4 regions of the Neobacillus sp. C211 genome follow, and region 3 is predicted to be linked to each of the others. Evidence: riboswitches for the same ligand, from Rfam matches in the RefSeq annotation. Region 3 holds a riboswitch; each other region holds the start of a gene.
What was found. Region 3 has a riboswitch for S-adenosylmethionine ahead of ACSU6B_RS02960 (methionine ABC transporter ATP-binding protein). Riboswitches for the same ligand answer to the same signal wherever they lie in the genome.

Region 1 (3,137 bases), on a different contig from region 3:
TTGATTACCTCCCTGTTGATTTCCGCGGAAGGCACGCAGGCTCCCCGGACCGCCCGTGGAAAGCGAAGTGCCTAGAGCGGAAATCAACAGGCCCATTAGCAGGTACAATGAATAATTAAATGCTGAGAATAAAAAATTGCCGATAAAAATACCCTTTCTCGACAATCTGAGAGCACCAAAGTGCTCTTCTATCACGGGAATAATGGCTTTTTAGAGGACAGCTAAAGTTACTTCTTTATTCTTAATTTCTGTATCATACTCCCCAATAATTTGAAAGTAGCACGTTGCCTTTTTCAGATTAATTAACTTTTCAATTTCTTCCTTGGTTGCCTTGATAATTGCTATCTTATCAGAAGCTTGGGCCACCCATGTAATCAAAGGGTTATTATAATTCTTTGAGAGGCCTTGAATTAACCATAATTCTTTTTCGTTCCCTTTTTTCTCTCCATCACATGCTGCTGTTATTTTTGTGATACTCTTATTTGACGACCGATTTTGACAGACATAGACCAAATCTTCAATAACAGCACTTGCAGTAGGATACATCCCAGCTCCTGGTCCTTGCAAAGTAATACTACCAACAATATCAGAGTGAATATTTACCGCATTTTCTACGCCTTCAATAGAATAAAAAGGATGAGATTTCCCAACAAGGACTGGTTTAACCTCTGCGTTAATTTGACTACCTGTCTTACTAATACTAGCAATATGCTTAAACCTTAACCCAAGCTTTTCAGTTGCTTCGATTAATTCACTTGTGATTGAAGTAATCCCTTCACGTTCAACATCCTGCCAATTTGGTTCTTTCCCAAAAGCAATTCTGCTGAGAATCATTGTTTTATAAAAAGCATCAAAGCCCTCCACATCGTTGGTTGGATCCACTTCAGCATACCCCTTCTCTTGCGCTAAAATAAGAGCATCAGCAAATGACTGCTTCTTCTCGCGCATTTCCGTTAGGATAAAATTCGATGTCCCATTAAGAATTCCTTGGATGTGACGAACTCGGTTAACATTTAATAACTGCCTTAAGGTTTGAATTACCGGAATTCCACCCGCAACTGTTGCTTCGTAACCCACCGAAACATTATAATTCTCGGCTAACTCGAGCAACTCATTCCCGTGGTGTGCAAACATTTCTTTATTCGCTGTGATTATGTGGCAACCACTTTGTATAGCTTGTTTTAAAAAAGTAAAGGGGGGTTCTTTGTCCACGATTGCTTCGACAACAACATCAAGCTGAGGAAGACTTAAAATTTCATTGAAATCTGAAGTGATTAGTACATCTTTATTAATATTTCTCTTTTTCTGCTTATTTTTAATTAGTATGGCTGCAACTTCCACTTTTCTCCCTAACACTCTCTCAAGCTCTTCCGCATGAGATTGAATTGTTCTATAAACGCCTTCCCCAACTGTACCAAAGCCTAGAATTGCCACTTTAATGACAGACATGCTCTCCACCCCTTAAATAATATTAGACATGACTAATAGGTTGTTTTTTTATCTCATATAAATAAGAAAAAACCCTCTTCATAAGAAGAGGGTAGATTTCCTCCTCTTATCTGTCAGGTTAAAAATAACCTGCAGGAATTAGCACCTTTTCAAGAATTACCTTGATGGTTGCCGGGCTTCATCGGGCCTAGTCCCTCCGCCGCTCTGGATAAGAGTTTTATTTAGTTAGTTTTTCATTAAATTTCAAAGTTATAAAGAGAATTCTAGTTGATTCCAAGGTAGTTGTCAATATTATTTGAAATTTCTTTTTATTAAAGTGGTAATAGGGGGACAAATTCCTTTTTCCCCAGTCGATCTATCATTTCGAGCCATTCCTTCGGCTTATTTGAAAGAATTGAATAGTATGTCGTCAGAAAATCCTTTACCAGGTCTGCTGGTAGTGAATTAAGTCCTTCATCTTGAATTGGCATGAAACATAAATCTAGACCTGCTACAGCTTCCCCATTGTTTTTCCAGGAAGGATGAACATATGAAAAATCAATGCGTTTATAACCCATATGGGATAGAACTTCACGTCGGACATATGGATCCATAACCTTTACTCCACCAAATTCGTGATGTTCAACCCGGTACGGATCGTATATTTCTGCAAACATCCCGAATAGCTCGTTACCATTTTCTTTAGCTAATTGTTGTAAATCCGTTAAACGGTTTTGCGCTAAAAAACGGCCAAGGCTTAAGCCTGGTTTACTGATGATTGTAAAATCTGTCATAGCAATATTCCAATCCGGATAATAACGATATTCAGTTGCTCCTGTGACTTCGTCTCCATCGACAGCCACAAACACGCGAATACTCGGATCTTCTAATGGCTCTTTCCATAGCTCATATTCTAATACTTCTTCTGCAGGAAATATTTCTCCCATTAAGTTATGAAGCTTTTTAAAATTAGGGTCTTCTATACTGGTTATTCTAATATATTCCATTATGATTCATTCCTCTCACTCATCTAAAAGGGTTTTTCCATTCCATTAATGCAGCATAATTGCAGGATTCTTCATCCTCTAGATAATTTTCAATAATCCCTATTGGCACACGACCACAATGCAGCAAGAAAGTGATAACAGGATCTTGAACTTCCCCTTTAATAGTTGCATCTAAATATTGTCCTGGTGTCATGATATCAGCTTTTTTATGATATCCTGGCATTCTGCCCCCGCCAAGTAATCGATATAACTCTTTTTCTATCACAACATGGTACATAGACTGCATCATCAATTTACCAAGCCCTAGTTTGCGGTACTTCGGACGAACACTAATATCAACAATATACAAGGTATTCCCATTTGGATTATTGTTCCGAATATATCCATGGTCAGTGATTTCTTCCCACGAATGGTTTTTATCGCTAGGATCAAAGTCGATAGTTAAGCCGGTAATTGACCCAGCTAATTCACCAGCTACTTCAACACACAATGCACCTTCTGGAAACATGTTCACATGGTTTGTTAATTGCTCTTTATTCCACCATAATTCTGAAGGAAAAGGAGGTGGGAAGCACTCGGATTGAATCTTGATAAGATCGTCAAAATCCACTTTTGAATAATTGCGAATGATAACTGGCACATGCCGCTCTTGGTCATAGACGTAAAATTCACTTCGATACATTCTATACCCACCCCTTCAGT
Region 2 (3,137 bases), on a different contig from region 3:
AATCTCCAATAACAATTTTGAAACGGTTTTCCTGAGTGTTTAATTTACGAATAATACTTGGTTTACAACATCCGCAATCATTGTTACATAATGAATCACATTCATTCGGCCATAGAATTTTTATTCTCTCGTCTGTAAAATCCGATTCATTGCAATAAACTCCATCAAATGGACCATATTTCTCCAAGATTGGATAAACAAAGAAGTCAATACCGCCACTAACAATATAAAATGGAATACCTTTTGCACGCGCAAATTCAACAAACTCTCCAAATCCTGGGCGAATCTTTGCATTTTCAATCGCAAACTCAGTCAATTCATCCTTTAACTTACTTGGTAATAAGGAAAAAAGTTTCCCAACTCCCTCATTGATCGAAATCTCACGTGAGAGGATTTGATCTTTAATCCGTTCCCACCCTTGAGGAGCAAACTTTTCCATCATGCTAATGATGTTATCACTTTCAGTTACCGTTCCGTCAAAATCACAAAAAATCACTGGTTTTGTCATACGGTCACCTCTGCATTACCCCATAGTTTTAGTGCCGTATGGAGCTCAGGATGCTGTTTTGCACCTTCGGCTAATAACTTTCCTTTAAGATTGGTATCAATCGCTTGACGGAACGCAAGGCCCCCTCCGCGTGCACCCTCTGGATGGCCATGGACCCCTCCGCCTGCATTAATGACAGAATCATTACCGAAGTCACGAATTAATAAAGGAACCAAGCCTGGATGAATTCCCGCTGATGGAACTGGAAATGACTTTTTAAAGACATCTTCTATGGTTAACTCACTTGCAATCGACAGTGCTTTCGTCTTCTCTAACGCCACGGTTCCATATGGGGATGGGAACAACGATAAATCCGCACCAGCATAACGAAGCAACTTTCCAAGCAATAATGAATGGGATAATCCATAAACTGGAGATGATGTAAAAGCACCACTAACTGCAGGATGTGCCATAAGCGGTAAGGCAATTTCATCGTCTTCTCTTAATTCCTGCAGGACGTCTATGCCATAGGAAAACACATTAAACAGTAAGAGGTCCGCTCCAAGCTCTGCAGCCTTCCTTGCTTTTTCCTTCAGCTGCGATGTTCTACCCGTTAGGTTAACTGCATACAAAGTTCGATGTCCTGTTTGGTCAAATACTTCTTGCAATGCCTTTTTTCCTTCGACAATTCTTTTTTCAAATGGTGTCAGCTCATTTTCAAAAAGGATTTCATCATCCTTCACAAAATCTACACCACCAAGGGCTTGTTGCTTTAATTGCTCAACTAAAAATGCGAGATCTTTACCGAGCACTCCTTTAAAGATACTCATTAAAAGCGGTCTATTATAAACGTTTAATTTCTTCCGAAGACCTTCAATTCCAAACCTTGGGCCAGGGAACTGACTCTTTAATCCGTCATCAAACTGTAAATCTAGTAATTTTATTTTTCCATCTAATGAAAGCTTACCGAAAACGGTTGTTAAAATAGCAGGCAGGTCATTAGAAAAATTAATCGCTGGATAGGCTATGCGGATTAAAGATTGGTCACCTTTTTCTGCAGGTATCGTTTCAACGGATACCACACTACCTTTATGCTTGCGTAATTGGCTTTGCTCTAGTTCAGGCAAGTTCGTCCATGAACCTACAGTTAATCCAAGTGCAATCTCTTCAGCCTTTTTGGTTGGTTTTTTTTCATCATGCAGTAAATATGTAGCAATTATTTTAGACATTCAAAAACACGTCCTTTCAAAAAACATAAAAAACCTCTTCAACAAAGAAGAGGTTAGCCGCAAACTAACATCTTCTCATCTATCAGCTTGTTGCTGCAAGAATTAGCACCGTGCCTAAAACTGGTTTAAGTCGGTTGCCGGGCTTCATCGGGCTTTTCCCTCCGCCTGCTCTTGATAAGAAAACGATTCGTATTTTATAAAGTTTTAATGTTGTTTAACTTTAATTTGCATTATCGCAAGAAAAATATAAAATGTCAATCAATTTAACAGAATATTTCCAAACGACTAATTCTTTCAACAGCTTCGGCTAATCGTTGTTCTGATGTTAATAACCCAACACGGACATATCCTTCTCCAAATTCTCCAAAGCCAATTCCCGGTGCAACCATGATATGTGCTTGTTCGAGTAAAATATTAGCAAATTCCTCAGATGTTTTGCCCTCAGGAACTTTGAGCCACGCGAAAAAGGACCCCTTTGGCGCGGTGACATTCCATCCCAATGAACGAAGCCCATCAATCAATACATTACGTCTTCGCTCATAAAGATCGTTAAGTTCCCGTACACAATCCTGAGGGCCCATTAAAGCCTCAGCCGCTGCCTCTTGTACAGCCCCAAATAAACTAACATAAAGATGGTCCTGTAAAAGTTCGATGCTTGAAATCACACTCTCATTCCCAACAGCAAAACCAACACGCCAGCCTGCCATATTAAAGGTTTTTGATAAAGTATATATCTCTATCCCAACCTCTTTAGCCCCTTCAACCTGCATAAAACTTATTGGTTTTTCACCATCGAAACCAATAGCACCATAGGCAAAATCATGAACAACACAAATATCATGATCACTAGCTAGCTTAATAGTCTCATCAAATAATTCATGAGTAGCTGTAGCTCCTGTTGGATTATTAGGATAATTGAGGAACATTAACCTTGCTTTTGATAAAACAGACTTATCCAGTTCGCAATAATCCGGTAGAAAGTTATTTTCCTCTCGTAACGGCATCGTAACCATTTCAGCTTTTGCAAGAGCAACCCCAGACCAATAATCAGGGTAACCGGGGTCAGGTACAAGGATGGTATCCCCCGGATTTAATAAGCATTGAGGAATTTCGACAAGTCCTGCTTTACCCCCAAACAAAATCGCCACTTCTTTATCCGGATCAATGCTCACTCCATATTCTCTTAAATAAAAATCAGCGGCAGCCTGTTTTAAATAACGATGTCCCTGAAAAGGAGAATATTTATGATTTAATGGATTCGCTGCTGCATCTTGAAGTTTTTTAACAATATGAGAAGGCGTTGGCTGATCAGGGTTGCCTTGCCCTAAATTAATCACATCAAACCCTTGTGAAATATATTCCCCCACTTTTTTAACAAGTGAAGCAAAAAATTGCTTTGGAAGACTAGTTAATAATTCTGA
Region 3 (3,137 bases):
CCCATATATTTCCTTTATCTGTTAAAAATAATAGCAGACCGAGGAATAATCCTAATATAAAAGTCGTAAACACTGAAATGGAAGTCATATAAATGGTTTCACGTGTTGCTTCTATTAAATTTTCCCACTTTACCATTTCCATAAAATCAGCCATTACTGATCACCTCCACGCCGACTTGCTGTGAGTGAATATAATCGATGGCTTTCTGTATTTCGCTTAACTGTCCATCCAAGTGAATAAATAATGTTCCGTATGATCCGTTTTGCGTGTGCGATATTTTCCCTTGAAGAATATTTACGACAACATCGAAATCTCGGATGACGTTTGTGATTAATGGTTGTTCTGCTGCTGCCCCGATGAATGAGAGCTGAACCACTTGTCCATGCGGATAAAGTTCGAGTAGATGTTTGATTGTTTCTATCGTTTCATCCGGTTCCGTTACCTGCTGGACAAATCGCTTTGTAATCGGCTGCTGCGGGTTTTTAAACACATTCAACACCGGACCAAGCTCAACGACTCTTCCGTTTTCCATTACTGCCACCTGGTGGCATATTTTACGAATGACATGCATTTCATGGGTAATCAAAACAATCGTTAAACCAAGCCGTTTATTAATATCCACTAACAAATCCAATATAGAATCTGTTGTTTGCGGGTCAAGTGCGGATGTTGCTTCATCACAAAGCAGCACTTTTGGATTGTTAGCGAGTGCCCTGGCAATCCCTACCCGTTGCTTTTGTCCACCGCTTAACTGGGATGGATAAGCATTTTCTCTTCCCTCTAGGCCAACTAATTTAATAAGCTCTTCCACTCTTTTTTTTCTTTGTGGACCATTTACACCTGCAATTTCGAGTGGAAAAGCGATATTTTCACTAACCGTCCTCGACCACAGTAAATTAAAATGCTGAAATATCATGCTGATTTCCTGACGTGCTTTTCGAAGCTCACTGCCTTTAATCTTCGAAATAACGCGGCCAGCTACTGTTACAGTTCCGTCGGTTGGCAGCTCTAATCCATTTAACATTCGGATTAAGGTACTTTTACCAGCACCACTGTATCCAATCACTCCGAATATTTCTCCCTCTTGTATTTCCAGGTTGACATCATCGACGGCTCTTAGCTGACCTTGTTTAGAAGGGAATATCTTCTGGACATTTTTTATTGATATCATTGAATCACCTGCTTCTTATCCAATTTACTTAACATTCTGAAAGATTTGTATTGTAATATACCGCTTATATAATATAGGGTTTGACTTTTTCAACAAAAAGATTCTGTTTTAACAAAATAAAAGCCTTTCTGCGCAGGCAGAAAGGCATCATTAAAAATAATCCTTTCTCCCATCTCCCAAAGCAATCGCTTTGTGTGAATTGGCACCATTTCAATAATAAATATTGACGGTTGCCGGGCTTCATCGGGCACATCCCTCCACCTCTCTTGATAAGAGCATCAAGTAACCTATATTCAATTAAAACGTTAATTTGTTTAAGTAATTATATTACGAAAGTTATCGTATCATGGATAAAAAGGGGTGTCAATGAAAATAACTTCATATTCGGAAAAATAAGTTTTGGTAACTTTTATGCATTTACCTTTAATGAGATTACACCAGTAGCAGCCAAAATAGCTGATTCGAGATCTTCGATTAAATCCTCAACATTCTCGATACCGATTGAAAGGCGAATCAAATCCTCTGTTACACCTGCAGCTTTCAGGCCATCAGCATCTAATTGCTGATGGGTGGTGCTTGCTGGGTGAATAATTAAACTTTTTGCATCGCCAACGTTTGCCACATGCGCCCATAGAGTAATCGAATCGATTAATTTGGCTCCTGCTTCTTTACCGCCTTTAATCCCGAAGACAACCATGGAACCTGCACCTTTTGGCAAGTACTTTTTGGCTAATTCATAATCTGGGTGGGACGGGTGTCCTGGATAAGATACCCATTCCACAGCAGGATGATTAGTTAAATATTCCACCACTTCTTTAGTATTAGCCACATGCTCCTTCATTCGAACATGCAGTGTTTCAAGTCCAAGGATAAACTGGAAGGAATTTTGCGGACTTAATGCCGGTCCTAAGTCACGCAGCAATTGGACACGTGCTTTGATAATATAGGCGATCTCACCTAGGGCTTCTGCATAAACCAGGTCATGGTAGCTGGCATCTGGCGTTGTAAAACCAGGGAATCGCGGCGAATTCCAATCGAACTTCCCACCATCGACAATAACTCCACCTGTAGTTGTTCCATTTCCTAAGAGCCATTTGGTGGCAGAATGAATCACAATATCGGCACCATATTCAATTGGCCGGCACAGATATGGAGTGGCAAAGGTGTTATCAATAATTAATGGAACACCTGCTGCATGAGCAATATCGGCGACTTTTTCAATATCAAGTACACGAAGGCTTGGGTTACCAATCGTTTCAGCGAAAACAGCCTTTGTTTTGTCGGTAATAGCAGCACGGAAGTTTTCCGGATTTTCAGGGTCAACAAATTTCACTTTAATCCCGTATTTTGGAAGCGTCACTGCAAAAAGATTATATGTTCCTCCATAGAGATTTGATGCCGATACGATTTCATCGCCAGCTTCAGCAATATTTAAAATGGCGAGGGTAATCGCTGCCATACCGCTAGCAACTGCTAGGGCACCAACGCCGCCTTCCAATAATGCTACTCTTTCTTCAAAAACGGTAGTAGTAGGGTTGTGAATGCGTGTGTATATGTACCCAGGTTCCGCTAAGCTAAATAGGTTTGCCGCATGCTCTGTATTCTTAAATTGATAGGCGTTGTTTTGATAAATCGGAACGGCTCGAGCCCCCGTTACCGGATCCGGAGACAATCCACCATGAACACTCAATGTTTCAAAACGATACTTCTTTTGATTTTCACCCATACTACTTCCTCCTTTTTTGCAATGCAACAAACAAAACCCCCGCTTCATAGAAGAGGGGGACTCTCTCCTCATCTCTCAGAGCATCTCCGCTCTGCTGGATTTAGCACCGTGTGATTGTGTTATAAACCGGTTGCTGGGCTTCAAAGGGCCAGTCCCTCCGCCACTCTCGATAAGAATGTTTATTGAATTGTCTTTATTATTTGATTATTCACCTAAAACTTTACAGTAAGTTTAATTCC
Region 4 (3,137 bases), on a different contig from region 3:
ATTCTGGAAGGTGGCGGCTTGGCGAATGCAGGGGATAAACCGATAAAAATCAGGTGGGCTCATGCAAAACTACTTTTGACCAACCGACAAATGATTGGAATCTATATTGCACAGTTTTGCCTCAATACCATTGTTTGGTTCTTCTTGACTTGGTTCCCTACCTACCTTGTGCAAGAAAAACATATGTCCATGCTCAAGGTTGGCTTTATGGCTTCACTCCCGTATGCAGGTGCCTTTTTAGGTGGAATTGTCGGTGGATATATATCCGACTGGTTGTTAAAGCGTGGAAAGTCACTTGGTGTAGCACGTAAAACACCAATAATAATCGGATTCTTGTTTTCAAGTATTATTGTTCTCGCTAACTATACTTCATCAGCAGCACTCATCATGCTTATCATGTCGGTAGCCTTTTTCGCCAAAGGGATGGCAGGTGCAACATGGACGCTTGTTGGCGATATGTCTCCAAAAGAAATCATTGGACTAAGCGGTGGAATATTTAATACATCAGGTAACTTGGCTGGTATCGTAATCCCTATTGTAGTTGGATATATTTTAAGTACTACGCATTCCTTCAGTGCTGCATTATTCTTTATTGGAGCAGTCTTGATCATTGGAGCATTATCTTATATCTTTATCGTGAATAAAGTAGAGCGGATCGAATTACCAGCAGAATTAATGGAGTAAAAACCAGCTCTAAAAAATGTACATGCTTCATGGAAATTAAATTTGAAAAAGAAGGCTAGCCTATATATTAAATGGTTAGCCTTTCTTCATTTCAGGATTTATTTCTATAGCTGTAACGCTTCATATTTTTCAGCACTTATATTCAAAAGCTTTGAGGCGTAGGAATAATAACTATATTAGAAATATTCAAAACACTATTGACAACTTGTTAATAGGAGACTAAAATCTAATTTATTACTTTAAATGAATAATACGTTCTCTTATCAAGAGTGGCAGAGGGACTGGCCCGATGACGCCCAGCAACCGTTCCGTTTGGAATTGGTGCTAAATCCTGCAAAACAATTTATTGTTTTGAAAGATAAGAGAGGAGTAGTCCCTTAATTTGTGATGAAACCTCTCTTTTCTGGAGAGGTTTTTTATTTTTATATAAAAACAAACCTTTCCAATCGGAGTAATGGAGTATTGATAAGAATCTAAAAGGGGGAGCTTTAATCATGAAAAGAAATATCTTTAAAAGTACACTCGTATCAGCGTTAGCAGCAACACTCTTACTCACAGGCTGTGCTTCTGAGGGAGAAAAAAAACAAGCAAGCGCTCATAAAAAGGTTTCACTTGAAGGTGTATCTGAAAAGTTTACAAGTGGTGATCCGTTAAAAATCAAGGTTATCCGTAAAATTGGCGGTGATGATCATACTGCCCAATTCTTAGCAGGTGCAAAAGAAGAGGGAGAAGCCTTAGGTTTTCAAGTGGACGTGTTTACCGCAAATGGTGATACAGCTAAGTTCCATGATGCGATTAATCAGGCATTAGACCAGGATTATGATGGATTTATCATCTCTCATGGTGACGATGATGCGACTGTTAATGATGTAAAAAAGATAGTTGAAAAAGGAAAAAGTGTAGTTACATTTGACTCCAATCCAAATATTGCGAAGCTTGATGGAGTAACGCTTACTTCACAGGATGATGAAGCCTTAGCAACTTTAGCCCTTGATCAACTAGTAAAGAATACAAAGGGTAAAGCAAATATTGCCTACCTATGGGTCGACGGTTTCCCTGCAATGGTTAGACGTAATAAGGTTTATCAAGAAGTCCTTTCAAAAAATCCTGAAATTAAAGAAGTGGAACGCTTTGGTGTGGCTGCGGCAGATACAAGTGTACAAACACAAAACGCAGTTGCAGCCATGTTAAATAAATATCCAAAGGGCAAACTGGATGCCATATTTGCTACTTGGGATGCTTTTGCAATCGGTGCAGCACGAGCTTTGAAAGAAGCGGGACGTGAAGAAGTGAAGATTTATGGAATCGATGTTTCCAATGCGGATCTGCAAGAAATTCAAAGAAAAGGCAGCGCTTGGAAATACACAGCAGCTGTCGATCCGAAACTTATCGGTGCTGTTGATATGAGAATACTTGCGAAAAAGCTTGCAGGTGAAGAAACACCACAGACTTTTGATTTAGATGCTTCACTTGTTTCACAAGAAAATCTTCTCAAAGCAAAAGAGCCTGTAAACATGGTTAATCTGGCAAAAATTATCCCAGGCTGGGGTCAATCGACGGCATTTGAGGAAGAGTGGATAAAGACGTTAAAGAAGCATTATAAAGAATAGTCGGTATACAACTAGACACTCTCTTTTTCAATAGATGAAGAGAGTGTTTGCTTACGGGGGATGATTTTGATGAGATCAACATTGGAGATGAAAAACATCTCAATAGAGTTTCCTGGTGTGAAGGCATTGAATCAGGTCGACTTTTCGATGAAAACGGGAGAAATTCAAGCTTTGATTGGGGCAAATGGGGCAGGGAAATCAACGTTAATGAAGGTTCTCGCGGGTGCTTATGACCACTATACCGGTGAAATAAGCTTAGATGAGAAAAACCTGAGGATTCGTTCTCCGAAAAATGCACAGGACGCAGGAATACAAATCGTTTATCAAGAAGTAGATACGGCTCTCATTCCGTATTTAACCGTCGCCGAAAATATTATGCTCCTCGATACAGTCCATAACATGGGGAAAAAGCAATGGATGAAATGGAAAAACCTTCATCAAAGAGCGGATGAAATACTATCAAGTATGAACATTATGCTTCCGACGAAGAAGCTAGTAAGTGAGTTAACGTTAGCGGAAAAACAAATGATCTTAATCGCTAGGGCTGTTTCAAATCAATGTAAGTTTCTTATTTTAGACGAGCCGACAGCACCATTGAGTCATACTGAAACGACGGAACTATTCCGGATTGTCCGTGATTTAAAAAAGCAAAATGTAGGTGTTATCTTTATTTCCCATCGCCTGCCAGAAATTTTTGGAGTCTGTGATGAAGTAACTGTGATGAGAAACGGTGAACTTGTTGCAAAAGAGGCAGTTACTAATACGACCATCAACAAAGTGGTGGAGCATATGCTGGGTCAAAGATTAGAGGAACAGTTCCCAGAGAAGAATACGTCTATTGGA

Region 1: another riboswitch for S-adenosylmethionine. It lies ahead of ACSU6B_RS27955 (homoserine dehydrogenase); the one in region 3 lies ahead of ACSU6B_RS02960 (methionine ABC transporter ATP-binding protein).
Region 2: another riboswitch for S-adenosylmethionine. It lies ahead of mtnW (2,3-diketo-5-methylthiopentyl-1-phosphate enolase); the one in region 3 lies ahead of ACSU6B_RS02960 (methionine ABC transporter ATP-binding protein).
Region 4: another riboswitch for S-adenosylmethionine. It lies ahead of ACSU6B_RS11670 (sugar ABC transporter substrate-binding protein); the one in region 3 lies ahead of ACSU6B_RS02960 (methionine ABC transporter ATP-binding protein).

What each region holds. Positions count from the first base shown of each region.
Region 1 covers NZ_JBPXRO010000054.1:14,698-17,834, reverse strand. Annotated here, with positions in the region: gene ACSU6B_RS27955 (homoserine dehydrogenase) at 211-1,449, opposite strand; SAM riboswitch class I at 1,553-1,664, opposite strand; gene ACSU6B_RS27950 (GNAT family N-acetyltransferase) at 1,761-2,435, opposite strand; gene ACSU6B_RS27945 (GNAT family N-acetyltransferase) at 2,455-3,117, opposite strand.
Region 2 covers NZ_CM122574.1:85,341-88,477, forward strand. Annotated here, with positions in the region: gene ACSU6B_RS00490 (2-hydroxy-3-keto-5-methylthiopentenyl-1-phosphate phosphatase) at 1-508, opposite strand, end outside; gene mtnW (2,3-diketo-5-methylthiopentyl-1-phosphate enolase) at 505-1,716, opposite strand; SAM riboswitch class I at 1,789-1,897, opposite strand; gene ACSU6B_RS00500 (pyridoxal phosphate-dependent aminotransferase) at 1,980-3,137, opposite strand, start outside.
Region 3 covers NZ_JBPXRO010000002.1:234,013-237,149, reverse strand. Annotated here, with positions in the region: gene ACSU6B_RS02965 (methionine ABC transporter permease) at 1-154, opposite strand, end outside; gene ACSU6B_RS02960 (methionine ABC transporter ATP-binding protein) at 147-1,172, opposite strand; SAM riboswitch class I at 1,339-1,448, opposite strand; gene ACSU6B_RS02955 (O-acetylhomoserine aminocarboxypropyltransferase/cysteine synthase family protein) at 1,582-2,898, opposite strand; SAM riboswitch class I at 2,964-3,074, opposite strand.
Region 4 covers NZ_JBPXRO010000010.1:113,123-116,259, reverse strand. Annotated here, with positions in the region: gene ACSU6B_RS11675 (MFS transporter) at 1-684, shown strand, start outside; SAM riboswitch class I at 942-1,049, shown strand; gene ACSU6B_RS11670 (sugar ABC transporter substrate-binding protein) at 1,179-2,294, shown strand; gene ACSU6B_RS11665 (sugar ABC transporter ATP-binding protein) at 2,364-3,137, shown strand, end outside.